Regions from separate parts of the Pantoea cypripedii genome, predicted to be linked through region 2. Evidence: predicted binding sites of a transcription regulator. Region 2 holds the regulator's gene; each other region holds the start of a gene.
What was found. The regulator LexA, encoded in region 2, represses DNA repair genes until DNA is damaged. The targets are predictions, from matches to a motif close to TNCTGTATGTACATACAGNA.
Positions count from the first base shown of each region.

Region 1 (5,002 bases), on a different contig from region 2:
ATGACCATCAAGCATCTTGATTTCTTGTGTTTAAGTATATGTTTTTAATGTATTTATAATGAAATTTGTTTTTATTTGTATACTCATTTGTATATACAAAATGAGTTTTTTTGCATATACCTTTGTATATACATTGACAGGTACGTTGATTTAGATAATATGCATATACTTTTGTATATACATAGGGTGCTAAATGAAAAAGCCATACATAATTTCCTTTGCTAATAGCAAAGGGGGAGTTGCCAAGACGACTGGATGTATAGCTGTTGGTTGTGCTTTCGCAGCTATGGGTTTTAAAACCTTACTTGTAGACTTGGACCATCAAGGCAATCTTAGTGACGATGTTGGGAGGGGCGAAGAAGACTATACGGTAACTGATCTGTTTGAAGACCCTAAATTTGATATCAACAAAATAGTTTACACAGCTCGCGATATAGATACCGAAATACCAAACCTTTATGTAATCCCAGCGGACATAACACTTGCTGTAGAGGCCAGAAGCGCAGAACGTTTTCGCCACAGGCTGAATATTCTCGAAGAAGGCCTCAAACGACTTAAAACTGATTTCGATTTTATTCTCATTGATTTACGTCCAGCCATAGATCTGAGCATTGAAAATGCGTTGCTTATCACTGACTTCATCGTTGTGCCGGTAGACATGGACAGAAGGGCGGTGAAGGGGATTGATGACCTTTTCCAGGTTGTTCGGGAAATCAAAAGAAATGAGAATTTTGTATATACACTTGTAAAGACAAAAGTGAATGTCTCCCACTCAAAAATGTTAAGAGCAATAGATGGTTATATTACTGAAGGCAAATATAATCTGGCTAAGACTGAGATCCGATACAGTGAATTGTACAAGCAAGCCACTGAGCAACATAGGCCGGTTATGACGTTTGCTAAAAATGAAAGACCCTATCGGGACTACAAAGCATTCGCTCAGGAGCTGCTAAGTATCATCAAAGGGGATGACGATGGCAAGAAGTGACAGGGTAGCAAAAGGGGTTACCCGCGTTATTGAAAAAAGAAATATAACGACTGGCCGTCAAATGAACCTTCGGTTAACCGGTTTAGATGATGACGCCCTATCCTTACTAGTAGAAAGAGTACAGGAGCATCTTCCTCTGAAAAACATTTCGAGATCTCGTGTTCTTCGTGCTGCTTGTCATATGGACGATGACAAATGGATTGCAAAGTTGGCGCAACTGGTTATTGAAAACACATGATTGTATATATAAATGTATATACAAAACGGAGTGTTGATTATACGCATAAGATTAATGTGGGATAATGAATAGTTTAATGTATATGCTTTTGTATATACATTAAATAAAGTGAATTATCTCCTTTTTATCATCAAATTACGTTTGATGAGGTGATTTTTCATCAAAGAATAAGGTGGCTATGAAAAGGTTTCTATATCTTGTATCGGGATATCTCGGAATTATAAAGCTCACCGGCAAAGATAGAAAAAGTGCTGCTGAATGGGGCTTTCTCCTGAGTGCCCTGTTCATTGTGCCGCTCTTTTTCTTGCCGCACGCCAGCGAGCTGATCAAAATTGGCCTTCAGCTGCTGTGGGGGGCCTGCGTTTCGCGCGCGGCATTCTTGGCCAACGACAGCTGGAAGAAAAACAAATCCCGCTGAGCGGTGGCAGCAGGATGGAGAGTCAATATGTTAATGCATGAACTGTATAGCCGGTTCCGCGGGCAGGGAAGGGGGCTGACCATCACCCAGTCTGCAGATATGTTTAAAGGCAACGTTCGCAGGTGCCGTCCCGCGTTTGATGAGTGGGCCCGGAAGCTGCATCCCGGCGACAGACTGCCCCGGGGGCGTTACTTCCGGGACAAAAAACCGGGGCTTCCTCTTTTAATTATGGATGAATTCTGGCTTTTCCACCGGTGAAGTAAGCAGCTCCTGAACCGATATCCTGAATCGTCCGGGATATCGTCGCTGTCTCAGAGCACCCGTGCAACGGGAATATCGCTCCAGCGCGTGGTCCATGCAGGTGAAAGCATCTCACGTTTCATCTGCCAGCCCGTATCCACGCCCTGACTCGCAAACCAGATATTCCCGAGCCCCGACTGGTTAATGCCATCTATTACCTTCATCAGCTGCGCACTTTTCGGCCTCGGGCGGTCCTCATCAAACAGGTTCAACTGGCTGACGCCGTGCGGCGTGAAGTCATCGAGCATCACGCCGGCTTTCATGTAGCGCCGGCCTTCCAGCCAGATGTGGTCAAGTGCTCGCATGGCCACCGCAATGATGTCCCGGGTATCCTGCGTGGGCAGCGTCAGCTTTTCGCCGGCGCTGTTGCCATAGAATACCTCCCCGGCCGCGTGGGGCGATGTCCGGATGAATACGCTGATGTGCCGGCAGAACTGGCGTTCACCCCGCAGCTTTTCAGCCGCCCGGGTGGCATACTGGCACAGTGCCTGCTGCATGGCCGATTTTGCGGTGATGCGCTCACCGAAAGAGCGGGAGCAGACAATCTGCTGCTTGGCCGGCGGCAGTTCCTCAAGTGGAATGCAGGACTCCCCGTTCAGCTCGCGCACGGTTCGCTCAAGAACGACGGAAAAGTTTTTCCGGATAAAGGCCGGGTGGGTGCGCGCCAGCTCCAGCGCCGTGCGTATACCCATCGTGTTCAGTTTTTTGCCGATACGGCGCCCCACGCCCCAGATTTCCTCAACCGGTTGACGGGAGAGGAGGGTGGCAGTACGCTTCAGATTATCCGGCGTCAGAGCGAGCACGCCGCGGAACTGTTTCCATTCCTTGCTCGCCCATTGTGCTGATTTTGCCAGCGTTTTTGTCGGTCCCATGCCCACGCCGATGGTGAGTCCGGTGGTTGCCAGTACATGCTGACGTAGCCGCCGGCCGAAGTGCTCAAAGTCTTCACAGCCATTGATGCCGGTCAGCTCCAGGAACATCTCATCAATCGAATACTGCTCCACCTTTGGCGTCATTTCTTCCAGCGCTGACATCACCCTCTGGCTGAGACTGTGATAAAGCCCGTAATTGCTGCTGAAGACATGCACCCTTTCAGGAAAGTCCGCGTTCTTTATCTGAAACCACGGTACGCCCATTTTTATACCGAGCATTTTTGAGCGGGCGCTGCGTGCGATTACGCAGCCATCATTGTTACTGAGCACCACCACGGCCTGTCCGCGCAGGTCCGGGCGAAATAAGGCCTCACAGCTGGCATAAAAACTGTTCACATCGGCCAGTCCGAACATCGGCATACTTACCTCCGGCGCGCGCGGGTGCTGTGAAAGAACCAGGTCACCACGCCCATCAGCTGCAGCGATTCCGGATAAATGACGGGATATGCCGGGTTCATCGGCAGCAGCGCGAGTCGCGGATGCAGCTGCAGGCGCTTGACGGTAAATTCCCCGTTCACTTCAGCGATCACCACATCACCGTGGCAGGCTTCTTCCGCCCGGTCAACGACCATGACGTCGCCGTCGAACAGCCCCAGGTCTTCCATGCTGCTGCCGCTGGCACGGACAAAGTAGCTGGCCGCCGGGCGACGGATGCACAGCTCATTGAGATCGAGCTCGGATTCGACATAATCCGCAGCCGGGCTGGGGAAGCCGGCCGGGCACAGATCGGCATAAAACGGAATGCCCAGCTGAGTCCTGTGTTCTGCGGGACGAAGCAGGGTCATGCCTGTCGGCACAGGCAGCGTTTCACTCTCAGCATGTCCCGACTGGCTACCGTAAAGCGGAAGGGGGCTATAAGCCTGCGGCATGGTTTTTACCTCTGAGTATAACTGTATTTATATACAGTATCGTATCGCATTAAGCCGATCGCAAGAGGGCAGGGGGAGAGAACCGGTCCCGCGTGAACCATGTGGCTGACGTGGCAGCTAATTTTATTTCCCCGCGGCTTTCGCCGGAAAGCGCACTATAATCACGGTGAGCAACATAGCGTAGCGGCAGGGATGCCTTCCTTAAGGACTCCTTCTTCTGCCCGGTCTCCGCCGGGCTTTTTTTGTCCCCGGGTCTTCAGTCCATTCCGGGCGTAAGCAGACTCGGTCTGCCACCGGTGACGTGACGCTTCCTCGCCACGGCTGTTCGTTCCTCGCTGGCGCTGCGGTACGCCTCAGCCGTGACTGCGGCGAGCGTTGCTGGCAGACGGTAAAGGGCGGGTCATTATTTCCGGTCAGTTATTGTGCAGAGCAGAGACGGCGTTTTATGCTGCCGGTAACAATAATAAAACTCTGGGGCCTTTATGGACGGGCGCACTTCTCCCGGGCGGTTTCTTGCTTATCTTATGGCAGAATATGACATTTCCACAGAGATGTTCTGCCGGCGTACCGGGCTGGATAACGCCGATGTATGGGCGCTGCTGAGCGGGCGACTGACAGTCACCCCGGCAGTGGCAGAGCGGCTGGGTAAAGTGTTCCATACACCCGGATTCTGGCTCATCCGGCAGGCCATGTGGGAGCTGAAGCAATCAGCTGATGAACAGCCGGACTGAACAGGGTGGCCATTCCTCCCGGTGCGTGATAATTTCTGACAGGCCTGCGCGGGCTTTTTAATCCGTCCAGCAACACCGGGGTTAAATAAACTGTGCGCCCGCGCAGGCAGTGCGCTTATGCTGCCTTCATCCCGGACTTGCATTGTCCCGCCGCTGAATTATTATTTTCCTGCTACTCACTGGTGCATGGCCGTTTTCATGCGCTCACGTCGCCCCTGTGGTCACTCTGACAGCCGCAGGGGCTTTTTTTAAGCGAGCCGGCCTGAAGACCGGACACCTGAGTCGATATGGCTTCATCGCCCGGTTTAACCTCCCGGGCTTTTTTTTGTCCACTTTCTGAAGGCCGTCGCTGCGCTCCGCTTCTGTGCGGCGCGGCATACCGCCTGACGCCGCTCTCTGCTCCCCCTCTCACTTTTCTGCTGGTTTCACCGGTTACCTGCGGACACGCCGTGACTTCACGTTAGCCGGGGCGCTTCCCGGTCAGGGGTACGTTTCACCGCTGTCGTCACCCGTTCCCCGCCGTGCG
Region 1 is NZ_MLJI01000002.1:1,217,225-1,222,226, forward strand. Features, by position in the region: gene HA50_RS26930 (ParA family protein) at 194-988, shown strand; gene HA50_RS26935 (hypothetical protein) at 975-1,226, shown strand; gene HA50_RS26940 (hypothetical protein) at 1,405-1,644, shown strand; gene umuC (translesion error-prone DNA polymerase V subunit UmuC) at 1,956-3,230, opposite strand; gene umuD (translesion error-prone DNA polymerase V autoproteolytic subunit) at 3,239-3,661, opposite strand; gene HA50_RS26960 (helix-turn-helix transcriptional regulator) at 4,270-4,476, shown strand.
Region 1: a site for LexA is predicted at 3,765-3,784, ahead of umuD (translesion error-prone DNA polymerase V autoproteolytic subunit). Genes of this name have one in related genera too.

Region 2 (5,002 bases):
GTCAAATTTGTCGCCAGACCAACTTCTGAACCAGGCTGAAACGCTTTGCCTGCAACGCGGCGTGCGTCTGACCACACAACGTGCCGAAGTGCTACGCCTGATGGCAGAACAAAATGGATCGATCAGTGCTTATGATTTACTGGATCAATTGCGCGTTAGTGAACCCCAGGCAAAACCACCAACCATCTATCGCGCACTGGATTTTCTGCTGGAGCAGGGATTTATCCATCGCGTTGAATCCAACAACAGCTACGTGGTCTGCCATCATTTTGATGAACCTGCACACACCTCAGTAATGCTGGTTTGTGACCGCTGTGCCGCCGTCAGTGAAAAACATGCGCATGGTGTCGAAAAGATCATTTCCGGATTGGCTGAACAAGCCGGTTTTACGTTACGCCATAGCGTGATTGAAGCGCACGGGCTGTGTGAAAATTGTGCCGAAGTGGAAGCCTGTACTCATCATGACAGCTGCGATCACGATCATCAGGTTGAGGGTAAAAAGCGGTTGAGGAAGGGATAAATGGCACCTCCTTGTGCCATCCCGATCATCAGGATCGGAGCTTAGGAGCATCGTCCTTAAACGGGTCCGTTACCAGCGATAATCCTTGTTGTGACCTTCCCAGTCTTTCACTTCACGCTCGGCCTGATCTTTCGCGTAACCGTAGCGTTCCTGAATTTTACCGACAAGCTGATCGCGTTTCCCTTCGATGACGGTCATATCATCATCGGTCAGCTTGCCCCATTTTTCTTTCACTTTCCCTTTGAATTGCTTCCAGTTTCCACTCGCTTCGTCTTTGTTCATAACCGTACTCCATGTCGTTTCCAGTGAGTTGACGGCATACCCATTTCCTGAAGGTAAAAACCGATATAACACGCTACTTAATTGCGTTGTTAAGGATAATTATAGTAGGCAATGAATATCAGGTAGCACACTTACGGATTAATCTGTAATTAACAGGTTATATTCCACTATACGAAAACCAAGTATCATGACGCCAGTGACGGCGCCAGACCAGCCACAACGTGAGTCCGCGTAATGCCAGAAATACCGTCACCGCCAGCCACAAACCATGATTTCCCAGCCAGGGTAAGGTGAGCAACGACAGGCCATAACCCAGCGCCGCCAGCGCCATGCTGTTACGCATTTCCCTGCCACGCGTCGCGCCGATAAACATGCCATCCAGCAGATAACACCATACCCCCACCAGGGGCATCACCACCTGCCACACCAGGTAACGATCGGCGGCTTCGCGGAGTTCGTCCAGCGAGGTCAGCAACCCGACAATTTGCACCCCGCACAGGGCATACATCATGGCGAACAGCAACGCCACCAGACCCGCCTGACGGCAGGCCGCGTGCCAGACCAGCAACAACTGGCTGCGATCTTTCGCACCAACCGCTTCACCAGAGCAGGCTTCAACCGCATAAGCGAAGCCATCCAGTGCGTAGGCTGTGAAAGTGAGAAACATCAGCAGAACCGCGTTGACTGCGACCACATCCGGCCCAATGCGCGCGCCAAAGATGGTCAGAGAAGCAAAACAGATTTGCAGCAGAAATGAGCGCAACATAATGTCGCGATTGAGACGAAACAGGCGAGCGGCGCCACCGCGCCAGCTCTCTTTCAGCAGGGTGAAATCAATGCCACGTAGCTTTAATACGCGCGCGACCATTAACAGCCCGACACCCAGGGTGACATATTCAGCCAGTGCCGTAGCCGCAGCAGCGCCTGCCACACCCCAGTGCAGGCCGAGCACAAACAGCAGATCCAGCAGAATATTGACCAGGTTGCCCACTACCAGCAAAACAACGGGCGCACGCGCATACTGCACGCCCAGCAACCAGCCGAGGAGCACCAGATTAGCCAGTGTGGCGGGAGCACTGAGCCAGCGAATCTGAATAAACAGTTGTGCCTGCTGCTGTACCGCAACGCTGCCCCCCATGAGCGCAGCCGCCAGATTGCCGACAGGTGTGCGCAGCAACATAAACAACACGCCTGCGATCAATGCGATAAGCAACGGTTGGGTAAGCGCACGCGCCAACGCCGTTTTATCGCTGGCACCAAATGCCTGGGCAGTCAGTCCGGTTGTACTCATGCGTAAAAACAGCAGCAGCATAAAAATGAAGCTGGTTGCAGTGCTACCCACAGCCACGCCACCGAGATAGATCGGACTATCGAGATGGCCAATCACTGCGGTATCTACCACGCCAAGCAATGGCACCGTGATATTCGAGAGGATCATCGGCAGCGCCAGCCGCCAGAGTGTCTTATCAGAGGAGGAAAACAGCTGCATCAGCCCGTCCCGGTTTGTGCTGCGCTACAGTTATTTTGGCAAATCAAACCACGGCAGCGCAGAGGCGCTACCGTAGTGGGGGATTTAAAGGATTAAAGCCATTCGCCGTTACGCACGATACCCACAGCCAGCCCTTCAACGGTGAGTGACTGCTCACGTGTATCGACCACAATCGGCTGGAAGTCGCTGTTTTCTGGCAGCAGCTGCACAATCGCACCCTGCTTTTTCCAGCGTTTCACTGTGACTTCATCATCAATGCGCGCCACCACAACCTGGCCATTGCGCACTTCCTGAGTCTTGTGTACCGCCAGTAAGTCACCATCCATAATGCCGATATCTTTCATCGACATGCCGCTAACGCGCAGCAGGAAATCAGCGGTAGGTTTGAAGAGGTTGGCATCAACCTGGTAATGGGCCTCGATGTGCTCCTGTGCCAATAACGGTTCACCCGCGGCGACACGGCCAATCAGCGGCAGCCCCTCACTGGCTTCTTCTTCCATTAATAAACGAATACCGCGCGACGCACCGGAGACGATTTCAATTACGCCCTTACGTGCCAGGGCCTTCAGATGTTCTTCTGCCGCATTCGGTGAGCGGAAGCCCAGTTGAGCAGCAATTTCCGCACGCGTTGGCGGCATGCCCGTCTGGTTGATATGGTCGCGAATCAGATCATAGACCTGTTGCTGCCTGCTGGTTAACGCTTTCATCCCGCCCCCTGGTTGTTTATACAGTCGCTGTGAGTATATACAGGTATTGGCGAAATGGAAACCAAAACTGAGGGAAAAATCAGCGAGTTGATGAATCCGGAATCCTTATCGCAAATGCGACCAAAGCAGCGCGATCCAGACGAAAAGAGCCAGTAAGATAGCTAACAGTACGGCAGCCGACCCCATATCTTTCGCGCGTCCGGCCAGCGGATGACGCTCCTGACCAATGCGGTCGACGACGGCTTCAATGGCACTATTCATTATCTCTACAATGACCACCAGCACCACAGAACCGATCATGAGTACGCGGGAGATAGCGTCAACATCCAGCCAGCATGCCACCACAATCGCCACCAGCGCGGCGATGGCCTCCTGGCGAAATGCCGCTTCATGTTGCCAGGCGGCGCGCAATCCCTGCCAGGAATAACCGGCAGCTTTCACTATCCTGAGAATACCGGTGACGTTATTTGCCATGTCGTTGAACCCTTTACTCGTTTTGACGTCAATGTCTGGGCAGCCGGGAATGGCACGGCCACAGATCTTCGCGGCACTTTCTGGTATGCTTGCCGCGCTTTGCTAACAAGAGGCTTAAAGTTGTCTATGTCAGGTTGGCGTAAACTTTATTATAAATTATTGAATTTACCACTCTCCATTTTGGTAAAGAGTAAGGCTATTCCGTCGGATCCCGTGTCTGAGCATGGGTTAGATTCAACGCGGCCAATCCTATATGTGCTGCCTTACGATTCCAAGGCCGATCTGCTCACCCTGCGTTCGCAATGTGTGAAACACGATCTGCCGGATCCGCTTACACCGCTGGAAATCGATGGCACATTGCTGCCTCGCTATGTGTTTATCCACGACGGTCCGCGCGTTTTCCCTTATTTCGTGCCGAATGTGGAGTCAGTGAAGCTATTTCATGACTATCTCGATCTGCATCGCAGCAACCCCGAGCTGGATGTGCAAATGCTGCCAGTGTCGGTGATGTTTGGACGCGCACCTGGGCGTGAAGTTCAGGGCGAGCAGACACCACATCTGCGCATTCTTAACGGTGTACAGAAGTTCTTTGCCATTCTCTGGCATGGCCGCGACAGTTTTGTCCGCTTCTCGCCGACGGTGTCGCTGCGTCAAATGGCAACCGAGCACGGAACGGACAAGTCAATTGCGCAAAAACTGGCCCGCGTGGCGCGTATTCACTTCGCTCGCCAGCGTCTGGCCGCCATCGGCCCGCGCTTACCTGCCCGCCAGGATCTGTTCAACAAGCTGTTGCAATCAAAAGCCATTGAAAAGGCTGTGGAAGATGAAGCGCGCAGCAAAAAGATTTCCCATGAGAAGGCGCAGCAAAACGCCATTGAAATGATGGAAGAGATTGCGGCTGACTTCTCCTATGAGGCTATCCGCGTCACTGACCGCGTGATGGGCTGGATGTGGAGCCGACTTTATCAGGGTATCAACGTCAATGGCGGCGAGCGTGTGCGTCAGCTGGCACAGGATGGTCACGAGATTGTCTATGTTCCCTGCCATCGCAGCCATATGGATTACCTGCTCCTCTCTTATGTGCTTTACCACCAGGGTCTGGTACCACCGCATATCGCGGCCGGTATCAATCTTAACTTCTGGCCTGCCGGTCCGATTTTCCGTCGCCTGGGCGCATTCTTTATTCGCCGTACTTTTAAAGGCAACAAGCTCTATTCCACTGTGTTTCGTGAATATCTTGGCGAATTGTTTAATCGCGGCTACTCGGTTGAATACTTTGTCGAGGGCGGACGTTCACGTACCGGCCGCCTGCTGGAACCGAAAACCGGCACCCTGTCGATGACGTTACAGGCGCTGTTGCGTGGCAGCAGCCGTCCAATTACCTTCGTGCCGATTTACATTGGTTACGAGCATGTGATGGAAGTCGGGACCTACGCCAAAGAACTGCGCGGGGCGGTGAAAGAAAAAGAAGGCTTTATGCAGATGGTGCGCGGCCTGCGTAAGCTGCGCAATCTGGGCCAGGGTTATGTC
Region 2 is NZ_MLJI01000001.1:283,584-288,585, reverse strand. Features, by position in the region: gene zur (zinc uptake transcriptional repressor Zur) at 1-520, shown strand, start outside; gene HA50_RS01260 (CsbD family protein) at 590-802, opposite strand; gene dinF (MATE family efflux transporter DinF) at 960-2,291, opposite strand; gene lexA (transcriptional repressor LexA) at 2,384-2,998, opposite strand; gene HA50_RS01245 (diacylglycerol kinase) at 3,104-3,472, opposite strand; gene plsB (glycerol-3-phosphate 1-O-acyltransferase PlsB) at 3,599-5,002, shown strand, end outside.

Region 3 (5,002 bases), 130 kb from region 2:
TGCCGCCAATGCCAAAGCGGAGATCGTGGTCTACCCGGATGCGGGCCATGCCTTCCACGCTGATTATCGCCCGAGCTATCACGCGGAATCGGCGCAGGATGGCTGGGTGCGGATGCTTGCCTGGTTTAAGCAGTATGGCGTTGCACCAGACGCGTAATGAAAAAGGGGGCGCTTGTGCGCCCCAACGTATCAACACAACATTTTATCCAACGATTACGCGGTTTCACCGCGCAGTTTTTTCGCCGCTTCCACCATATTGGCCAGAGCCTGACGGGTTTCCGTCCAGCCACGGGTTTTCAGGCCACAGTCCGGGTTCACCCACAGACGTTCTTCCGGGATACTCAGCGCCGCTTTACGCAGCAGGTCTTCCATCCACGCCACGCTGGGTACGTTCGGTGAGTGGATGTCATACACCCCTGGGCCGATTTCATTCGGGTAGGCGAATTCTTTAAACGCATCCAGCAGGTCCATGTCGGAACGTGAGGTTTCGATGGTGATCACGTCCGCATCCAGCGCGGCGATAGAATCCATGATGTCGTTGAACTCGCAATAACACATGTGGGTGTGGATCTGGGTGTCATCCTGCGCCACCGCCGCGTTGAGGCGGAACGCATCGACCGCCCAGGTGAGGTAGGCCGCCCAGTCGGACTGATGCAGCGGCAGACCTTCACGCAACGCCGGTTCATCAATCTGGATGATGCCGATACCGGCTTTTTCCAGGTCTGCCACTTCATCACGCAGCGCCAGCGCAATTTGTTTGGCAATGGTTTCACGGGTCACGTCTTCACGCGGGAACGACCAGCACAGGATAGTGACCGGACCGGTGAGCATGCCTTTGACCGGTTTATCGGTCAGCGACTGGGCATATTTCGCCCACTCTACGGTGATGGCTGCCGGGCGGCTGACGTCGCCGATAATCACCGGCGGTTTTACGCAGCGTGAGCCGTAGCTTTGTACCCAGCCATTCTGAGTGAACACGAAGCCATCGAGGTTTTCGCCGAAGTATTCAACCATGTCGTTACGCTCGGCTTCACCGTGTACCAGCACGTCAAGCCCCAGGCGTTCCTGTTCCACAATCGCCTGTTTGATGTGTTCAGCGATACCGGTGCGATAGTGACCGCCATCAATGTTGCCTTTTTTGAAGTCGAGACGCAGGCCGCGGATTTCAGTGGTCTGTGGAAATGAACCAATGGTAGTGGTCGGCCATGCTGGCAGGTGGAAGCGGTTGCGCTGCGCCTGAGCACGCTCGGTGTAGGCGCTGTTACGTTCGGTGTCTTTGGCCTGGATTTTTGCCAGACGCGCCGCCACAGCGGCGTTATGTACGCGGCTGGAGTGGGCACGGGCACGGATTGGCGCACTCCAGGCTTCAAGGGATTTTGCATCGTTGCTGTTCAGCGCGTGACTCAGCAGGGACAGTTCAGCACATTTTTGCAGGGCAAAAGCAAACCAGCTTTTCACTTCGTCATCGAGACGGGTTTCCACGCTCAGGTCGATCGGGCTGTGCAGCAGCGAGCAGGAGGAGCCGATCCACAGCTGCTTGCGTTTTCCCACCAGCGGTTGCAGGCGTTCGAACCAGTTGCTGAGGTCGGCACGCCAGACGTTACGACCGTTGATCACCCCAACAGACAGCAGCCATTCTGCTGGCAGTTGCTGGTTGATGTGCTGGATATCATCTTTGCCGTGCACCAGGTCAACATGCAGCCCCTGCACTGGCAGCGCTTTGATCACATCAAGGTTCTGGCCGATACTGTCGAAGTAGGTGGTCAGCAGCAGTTTGGTTTTGCCCTGCAACGCGTCGTAAGCCGGTTTGAACGCGGCACGCCATTCCGGCGGCAGTTCCAGTGCCAGCGCTGGCTCATCAATCTGCACCCATTCGATATCGCGTTTTTTCAGTTCAGCCAGCACCTGTTGATAAACCGGCAGGATGTCTTTCAGCAGCGAAAGGCGATCAAACTGTTCGCCTTTGACTTTACCCAGCCACAGATAAGTGACCGGGCCGAGTAGCACGGGTTTGACTTTATGGCCGAGTGCCAGCGCTTCGTCCACTTCGTCCAGCAGCTGGGTCCAGGTCAGTCTGAACTGCTGACCCTGGGTGAATTCTGGCACCATGTAGTGATAGTTGGTGTTAAACCATTTGGTCATTTCGGCGGCGGCGGCTGGTGCGCCAGTCGGTGCACGACCACGGCCCAGGCGGAACAGGGTATCGAGGTCAACGGAGCCGTCTTTATTCTGGTGGCGGGCCGGTACGTTGCCCAGCAACAGGCTGGTGGTGAGTACGTGATCGTACCAGGCGAAGTCGCCCACCGGCAGCAGGTTCACGCCCGCCTCTTTCTGTTGTTGCCAGTGACGTGCACGCAGTTCACGCCCCACGGCAAGCAAATCTTCCTGAGAGCTGTTACCTGCCCAATAACTTTCCTGGGCTTTTTTCAATTCACGACGCAGACCGACGCGAGGAAAACCGAGTGTATGGTTCAGAATGGTCATTTGATGTCCTCCAGGTATTCTTTATTGAGCAGCTTAGGTTACAATCAGATGTTTAGCCGTCCAGATGTTTACACCGCTATCTTCTGCGGGTACTGTATGTTCCTCAAGCGCAAATTGTTCAATCTCGATGTGAAGGATTCTCATGATCGAACTCAAACACCTGCGGACGCTGCAAGCGTTACGGCATACCGGCTCTCTGGCCGCCGCCGCCGCTCAGCTTCATCAAACGCAATCGGCGTTATCTCATCAGTTCAGCGACCTGGAGCAACGGCTGGGCTTTCGCCTGTTTGTGCGTAAGAGCCAGCCACTACGGTTTACACCACAGGGGGAGATCCTGTTGCAGCTGGCTGAGCAGATCCTGCCGCAGATTCAGCAGGCGTTGCAGGCTTGCCATGAGCCGCATCAGACGACGCTGCGCATCGCCATTGAGTGCCACAGCTGTATTCAGTGGCTGACGCCAGCGCTGAATAATTTCCGTCAGAGCTGGCCGCAGGTGGTGATGGATTTTAAATCCGGCGTGACATTCGACCCGCAACCCGCGTTGCAGCAGGGCGAGCTGGATGTGGTGCTGACCTCCGATATTTTGCCGCGCAGCGGGTTGTTCTATTCCCCGATGTTTGATTACGAAGTGCGGCTGGTGCTGGCACCGGATCATCCGCTGGCGCAGCGCGAGACTATTTCACCAGACGATTTGGCGGATGAAGTACTGCTGATTTATCCGGTGCAGCGTCAGCGGCTGGATATCTGGCGGCATTTTTTGCAGCCTGCGGGAGTCAGCCCGGCGCTGAAGAGCGTCGATAATACGTTGCTGATGATCCAGATGGTGTCAGCACGCATGGGGATTGCAGCGTTGCCTCATTGGGTTGTGGAAAGCTTTGAGCATCAGGGATTGGTGGTGACCAAAACGCTGGGTGAAGGGTTGTGGAGCCGTTTGTACGCGGCAATGCGTGACGGTGAGCAGCGTCAGCCGGTGCTGGAGGCGTTCACACGTTTTGCCCGCCAGCATGCCTGTGATCATCTGCCTTTTGTGCGCGATGCATCGCGTCCCGGTTCGTTACAACCGCTGTCTTCCTGAAACGGCCTACTCTATAATGCGCCGCCTCAACCCGTGACCAGGAGATTTTCACCATGACCAATAACGATGTGCTGCGCAGCGTGCGCTATATGCTGGATTTAAGCGACAGCAAAGTGGTGGAGATTTTCGCCCTGGCGAGTTGCGATGTGCCGCTGGAAGATGTGCAGGCGTGGCTGAAGAAAGATGATGATGCCGCTTTTCGTCCCTGCCCGGACGTGCTGATGGGTTATTTCCTTAACGGTTTGATTTTCCATCGTCGCGGTAAAAGCGAAGATGCGCCTGCGCCATCGATTGAGCGCCGCATGAACAATAATATCTTCCTGAAGAAGTTACGTATCGCGTTTGCCCTGAAAACCACGGACATTCCCGAGATCTTGCTGAAGGCAAACTTTAAGGTTTCTCAGGCGGAGATCGGCGCAATTTTCCGTAATCCGGATCATAAGAATTACCGCGAATGCGGTGACCAGATTCTGCGTAACTTTTTAAAGGGGCTGACGCTGATACAGCGCCCGGCCCCTGCCAAAAAGGCTTAATGGCTGGTCGCGGTTTTTCCCAACACCCAGCGTTTATGCACATAAAGTGAAGCGAAGATCACAATGGCCCCGGCGATAAAGCTCGGCCAGTGTGGTTTTTCCTGCCAGATCGCCAGGTTCACCAGCAATCCTGCCGGGACATGCATATTGTTCATGATACCCAGCGTGCCTGCATCCACCTGGGTAGCGCCATAGTTCCACATAAAGTAGCCCAACCCGGACGCGGCCACGCCCAGCCACACCAGAATGCCCCATTGCAGCGAAGTGGTTGGCAGCTTGTTGGGGTTGCCCCACAGGCTCCAGGCAATCACCGCAATGATCACTGCGCCAAGGTAGAACCAGGAAAACGCGGTGTGCTGCGGCATCGGGCGCGTCTCCTGCAAACGCTTGTAACCCACCATGCCGATTGCAAAACAGATATTCGCCGCCTGCACCAGCAGCAGACCTAACCAGAAGTGGTCGCTGACTTTGTCATAACGAATAATTGCTGCGCCGACCACCGCCAGCAAAGCACTGAAGGCGTAGCCAATTCGCAGCGGTCGGCGGCTGAGCAGATCGTAGATCAGGGTGACATACAGCGGCGTCATGACGGTAAATAACAGGAATTCCGTCACGCTGAGATAGAGGTAGGCTTCAAAGCTGAGCAGGTACATGATGCCCAATTGCAGCATCCCCACCAGCATATACAGCAGGATGGTCGAGGCGCGATAACCACGCCAGCGCAGGAAGGGCAGAAAAACAATGGCTGCCAGTGCCAGACGCATCAGCACCGAGAACCAGGAATCCACCTGACCCGCCAGATATTCCCCGATAAAACTAAAGGAAAAAGCCCACAGAATGGTGGTAACGATCAATAACGGCACAGTAACGACCCCAAAATGAACAGTGCCGCTAGTGTAAACAAACTGTC
Region 3 is NZ_MLJI01000001.1:157,317-162,318, reverse strand. Features, by position in the region: gene HA50_RS00705 (dienelactone hydrolase family protein) at 1-157, shown strand, start outside; gene metE (5-methyltetrahydropteroyltriglutamate--homocysteine S-methyltransferase) at 214-2,484, opposite strand; gene metR (HTH-type transcriptional regulator MetR) at 2,627-3,559, shown strand; gene HA50_RS00690 (YehS family protein) at 3,613-4,092, shown strand; gene HA50_RS00685 (carboxylate/amino acid/amine transporter) at 4,089-4,955, opposite strand.
Region 3: a site for LexA is predicted at 2,575-2,594, ahead of metR (HTH-type transcriptional regulator MetR). Genes of this name have one in related genera too.

Region 4 (5,002 bases), 2.3 Mb from region 2:
TCCGGCTCGATGTTCTGAATCACTGCCTCATTGGGGCGTGCCGCCACTTCCTGTAACGCCTGCTGGCACTCTACTGTCGGACGTTCCACTTTACGCATGCGCAAACCGTCGTAACGCAGCTCACCATTTTGCAGTCGCAGCGGCATTACGCGCACCAGACGCGTCACGTTGACCCACTGATCATCAAAGCGCGTCAGTTTGCCCGGCTTGGCGATGACGCGCTGCCATTGACGACAATCCAGCGTATCCCCCTTAGCACCGATGATCAGACTCGCCATCGCCTGGTCGCTAATAAGCTTGCTCTGCGGCCCGGTAGTTTGCCAATAACCCTGCAATTCTGCCGGAGGCGGGGTTTTCACGGCGGCTTCATAGTTGTTAATCTGCGCACAACCGGTCAGCGCCAGCGCCGCCAGTATCATCCACTTTTTCATCTTCGATCCCTACACTCGCTTCAATGGCGGCTACGTTATAATTTTTCCAGTGAGTTTCGCAAGCTATCTGCACGCGGGTTGTTCGTATCACGCTCTTTTTCCGTGATAGAAGCGCGCCCGGGCGACAACCCGGCTGCGGCACGTTACACTACGCGCCGAGTCGATCAGCAGGAATTCCGCATGAAAACACCAGAACAATATTACGCCCAGGCGCGCGAGATGTTTTTTGCCGCCCACCCTGATTTCCAGTCAGCGCTGGATGAACTGACGGAGCAGGATGCCCAGCAGGCGAGCATGACATTAGCCGCCCTGCGCCAGTGGCACGCTGAGCGTATCTACGCCGCGTTTCTCCGCCAGAAAAACCTCGACGGTATGCTGTTTTCCATTCAGCTCGCCGAGCCAGATAAAGCCGTGGCGGCAGAAGCGATCGAAACCTATCTGAAATCACACGCTACGGCGCTGGGAATGACGTGGGAAGAGTTCTGCATCAAAAACGAACTCTGATGCCACGGCACGATTTCACCTGGCCCTAAAAAGCTCAAAATGATCAGGATAAAGTTGTACAACTACATAAAAGTTGTATAACTTAATCTCACGACTTCGGTCGTAGATTGTCCTTGAACGAATGGTGCCTTTGCACCGCCTCTGGAGGTGTTGCTGGATTTCCACCTCCAGAGGTAAAATTTTTTTGCTACTCTTCGCGTTCAATCGCCTTCACTTCAACATAACGCGCCACGGCCAGCAGGCGGTTAATGTGCGTCAGCAACAGATCCACATCTGACTGCAAGAACTCCTGTGATGAGCGTGATGCCGTCACAATCGCGTCCTGCACCGTGTCACTGATGGTCAGCGAATTATCCTGTTTGGCCTGAATCAGCAGCGCAGCAATCAGCAGCGACTGTGCTTCCACCTGCGCCATGAGTTCTTTTGCTTCCACATCCATTTTTGCCATCTTGAGCAAAATATCGATGACCAATTGCCGCATGTTTACCCCCTGGAATGTAAAGTATCCTGATCAAAGATAATATTTTCGTCTTATCCCTTCCCGCCGCTTGATACTGTTTTTATTTACAGTAATATGACGCTCTGATTCATTAAATGGAATGCCCTGATGTTTGTGGAGCTGATTTACGACAAGCGCAACGTAGCGGGATTGCCCGGCGCGCGCGAAATGATTTTGCAGGAACTGGAAAAACGTGTGCAGCGGGTGTTTCCGGAAATTGAAGTGCGGGTTAAGCCGATGGAACGCAATGCCATCGAAACCGACATGAGTAAAAACGAGAAAGCCACCCTGGCACGTATCATCGAAGAGATGTTCGATGAAGCTGATATGTGGCTGGTGGCTGATTAACCACCAGCTCCATCGGCTTAGCTTTCCTGCTCGCTATGATTGATGGCGATTTCCAGATCCTGAATCGCCTGATCAATATCATCCAGCAATTTTCCCTGCCTGTTGATCAACCCGTCAAACCGGGTGGCATACTCTTTATCTTTATATTCACCGGCATCAAAGGCCAGCCAGTGACTGGAAAGCGTTTCAGTATTGGTTTGCGCGTAATGACGCATCTCTTTTAGCTGTGAGGTGACATCACGCAGGTAGTCAGTTTTGGTTTTGATTGCCTCTGAATCACTCATGCTATTTTCCTTTTTCTAAAAATTGCCAGTTTTAATAACGTGCGAATGATTAAAGTTAGTAGAAAATAGCGGTAACGCCTTAGGAATAATCGGAACTGAGTGCGGATCAATATCGGGCAAAAAACCCGCACAGTGGCGGGTCAAATAAGACAAAACTACGGCAAAAATTACAACACGTCGGTCAAGTGATCGACGACAACCCTTCCGTTTACATCGGTTTGCGTAATCCGATAACTGACGCACCAGGAACGCTGGATACACATTTTATCAAACAGGGACACCCGCCCTTTATGTTCGCCATTCGCACCGATAATGCGCCATTCAGTAATATCTTCCTGACCGCGATTGTTAAGCCTTTGCATGCCCTGTTCTACTAAGCGATCGCTATCATCAATCTTCAAATAATCACGCAACATTGTACTCACCTCCCGTTAACGAAGGTCACACTACGCTTTTTATTTGTCGTTTCAATCTAATTTTTTTATCGATGAGTTAGCAACAACCTGATGCAGAAAGAATCCGACTTGACGCAAACCCATCTCCACGTTCCAGCCGGTCAAAGGCGGGAAAAGCGACTGTAAATATAAATCATCTGCAATATCGTCTTTTTCCGTCATCGCTCTGTTAATGTAGGTCACACAAAAATAATGCTGTGGAACCTGCCATGCTCTCAACCGTCCTTTATCGCAGCCATCTGTGCGACCATGTTCCGGTGAAAACTCTGGAAGACATGGTTGATAAGGCCAATAAAAAGAATGAATTATCGGATGTTACGGGCATTTTGTTATTTGATGGTCTGCATTTTTTCCAGTTGCTGGAGGGGCCGCCTGAAGCCGTGCAATCTATTTATGAGCGGATCTGTAAAGACGCGCGTCATGAGAACCTGGTGGAATTGTTGCATGACTATGCCCCCGCCCGCCGTTTTGGCAATTCCGGCATGGAGCTGTTTGACCTGCGCGAGCATGATAAGGCCACGGTATTGCAGGCAGTGCTGAACAAGGGGACATCGAAGTATCAGCTGACCTTTGAAGATCGGGCGTTACGTTTTTTGCGTACCTTTGTCGAAGCCAGAGAAAAAGAAAACTATTTTGAAATTCCTCCGGCCAGCACCTGGGAATTTATCGCTGATACCGAGGAAAAGGTGCTGATTAACGTTATCCCGGATCCCTCAACGCACTGCCACTTTGCCTTTCAACCGATTATCGACCCGTTCTCACGCGAAGTCCTGGCGCTGGAAGCGCTGATTCGCAGCGCAGATGGGGGGCCGCCACAAAAGTTTTTTGCTCCCTACAGCCGCAAGCAGGCCTATGAAGTCGATCTCAAAAGTAAAAGCCAGGCCTTTAAGCTGGCAAAGCAGTTCGACATTCCGGAACTGACGCTGTCGATTAATCTGTTACCGATGTCGTTGGTGATGGTGCCAAACGCCGTGGATTATTTGCTGACAGAAATTCGCGCCAGTGGTCTGGTTCCTGAGCAGATTGTGGTGGAGGTGACTGAGGATGAAGCCATTTCACGGGCCGATGAATTTGCCGCCGCGATTAAGCAACTCAAAGCCGCCGGGATCAGCGTGGCGCTGGATGATTTTGGTGCCGGATTTGCCGGCCTGTCGCTGCTGGCAAAATTTCAGCCCGATAAGATCAAAATCGACCGCAGCATCATCAAAGACGTCCACAAAAGCGGTCCGAAGCAGGCTATTGTGCATGCCATTATTAAGTGTTGCTCCTCACTGGAGATCTCAGTGATTGCTGAAGGCGTGGAAAAAGCGGAAGAGTGGATGTGGCTGGAAGCTGCCGGGATCAGCAAATTCCAGGGTTTCCTGTTTGCCCGCCCGCAGCTAAACGGCATTCCTGCGGTGGCCTGGCCGGAAATCCAATAAGTTTTATCATGCCATAGCAGACAGGCCACCCGCGGGTGACCTGTCTTAAAATTAATGCCCCACCCGGCGCTTATCTCCGGCACTCGTAATTGGCTTAGCTCTTGAAGGGGCAGGACAATCATCTCAGATTATTCCTAGCAAAACTTAGCAATAGTTGCTAAGTTTATTATTAGCCAAGTAACAGTATGTTTCAGGTATTAACTCGGGTTTTACACCGACATATTCATGATGTCGGTGTACGCCGACACCAGCTTGTTTCTGACCTGAATCCCCATCTGCATGGAAATCGATGATTTCTGCAAATCGACCATCACGTCGTTCAGTGCGATGCCGGGTTTACCCATCTCAAAATCCTGCGCCTGAGTACGCGCGTTGTTCTGCGTTTCACTGATTTTATCCAGCGCTGATTTCATCGTGGCCGCGAAATCCACCTGCTGCGTTGCATCACTCTGCTGACCGCTGGCCTGCAACGATGTCAGCTGGAGCTGCTGCAGAACACCATCAATTGCCTGAATCGACATGCCATTACCTCATTGAAGTTGATCCGATTTTTCACGATGGAAAAGTTAGCACACTGTCAATAAGACAAAGGCGCTAAATGACTGCAAAAAACCCGGCTTATTCAGCCATCAAATTTCGCGATTCAGAAAATAATGCAAAGCATTGGAGTGGAATTTCATTTTTCGACGTTTCAGGGAGTCAGTTTTGTCACCACAACACACCCGGTCAATTATGTCAGGCAGGAATCGGTCATGAATGCGAGTGCAGCCGCTACACAGGATACAACAAAGAAAGGCTTCAGTGACCTTATCGCCCGCCTGCGCGCCAATCCGCGAATTCCCTTAATTATCGCTGCCGCTGCGGCTATCGCAGTGGTTTTTGCATTGGTGCTCTGGGCTAAAACCCCGGATTATCGCGTCCTTTATAGCAACCTGTCCGATGAGGATGGCGGCGCAATTGTCACCCAGCTGACCCAGATGAACATCCCTTACCAGTTCTCAGAGACTGGCGGTGCGCTGATGGTGCCTGCCGAAAAGGTGCATGAACTGCGCCTGCGTCT
Region 4 is NZ_MLJI01000001.1:2,536,738-2,541,739, forward strand. Features, by position in the region: gene yedD (lipoprotein YedD) at 1-431, opposite strand, end outside; gene HA50_RS11715 (DUF6388 family protein) at 612-935, shown strand; gene iraP (anti-adapter protein IraP) at 1,123-1,416, opposite strand; gene HA50_RS11725 (DinI-like family protein) at 1,543-1,782, shown strand; gene HA50_RS11730 (hypothetical protein) at 1,800-2,066, opposite strand; gene HA50_RS11735 (hypothetical protein) at 2,234-2,482, opposite strand; gene HA50_RS31385 (hypothetical protein) at 2,534-2,704, opposite strand; gene HA50_RS11740 (diguanylate phosphodiesterase) at 2,731-3,942, shown strand; gene fliE (flagellar hook-basal body complex protein FliE) at 4,152-4,463, opposite strand; gene fliF (flagellar basal-body MS-ring/collar protein FliF) at 4,695-5,002, shown strand, end outside.
Region 4: a site for LexA is predicted at 1,488-1,507, ahead of HA50_RS11725 (DinI-like family protein). Genes of this name have one in related genera too.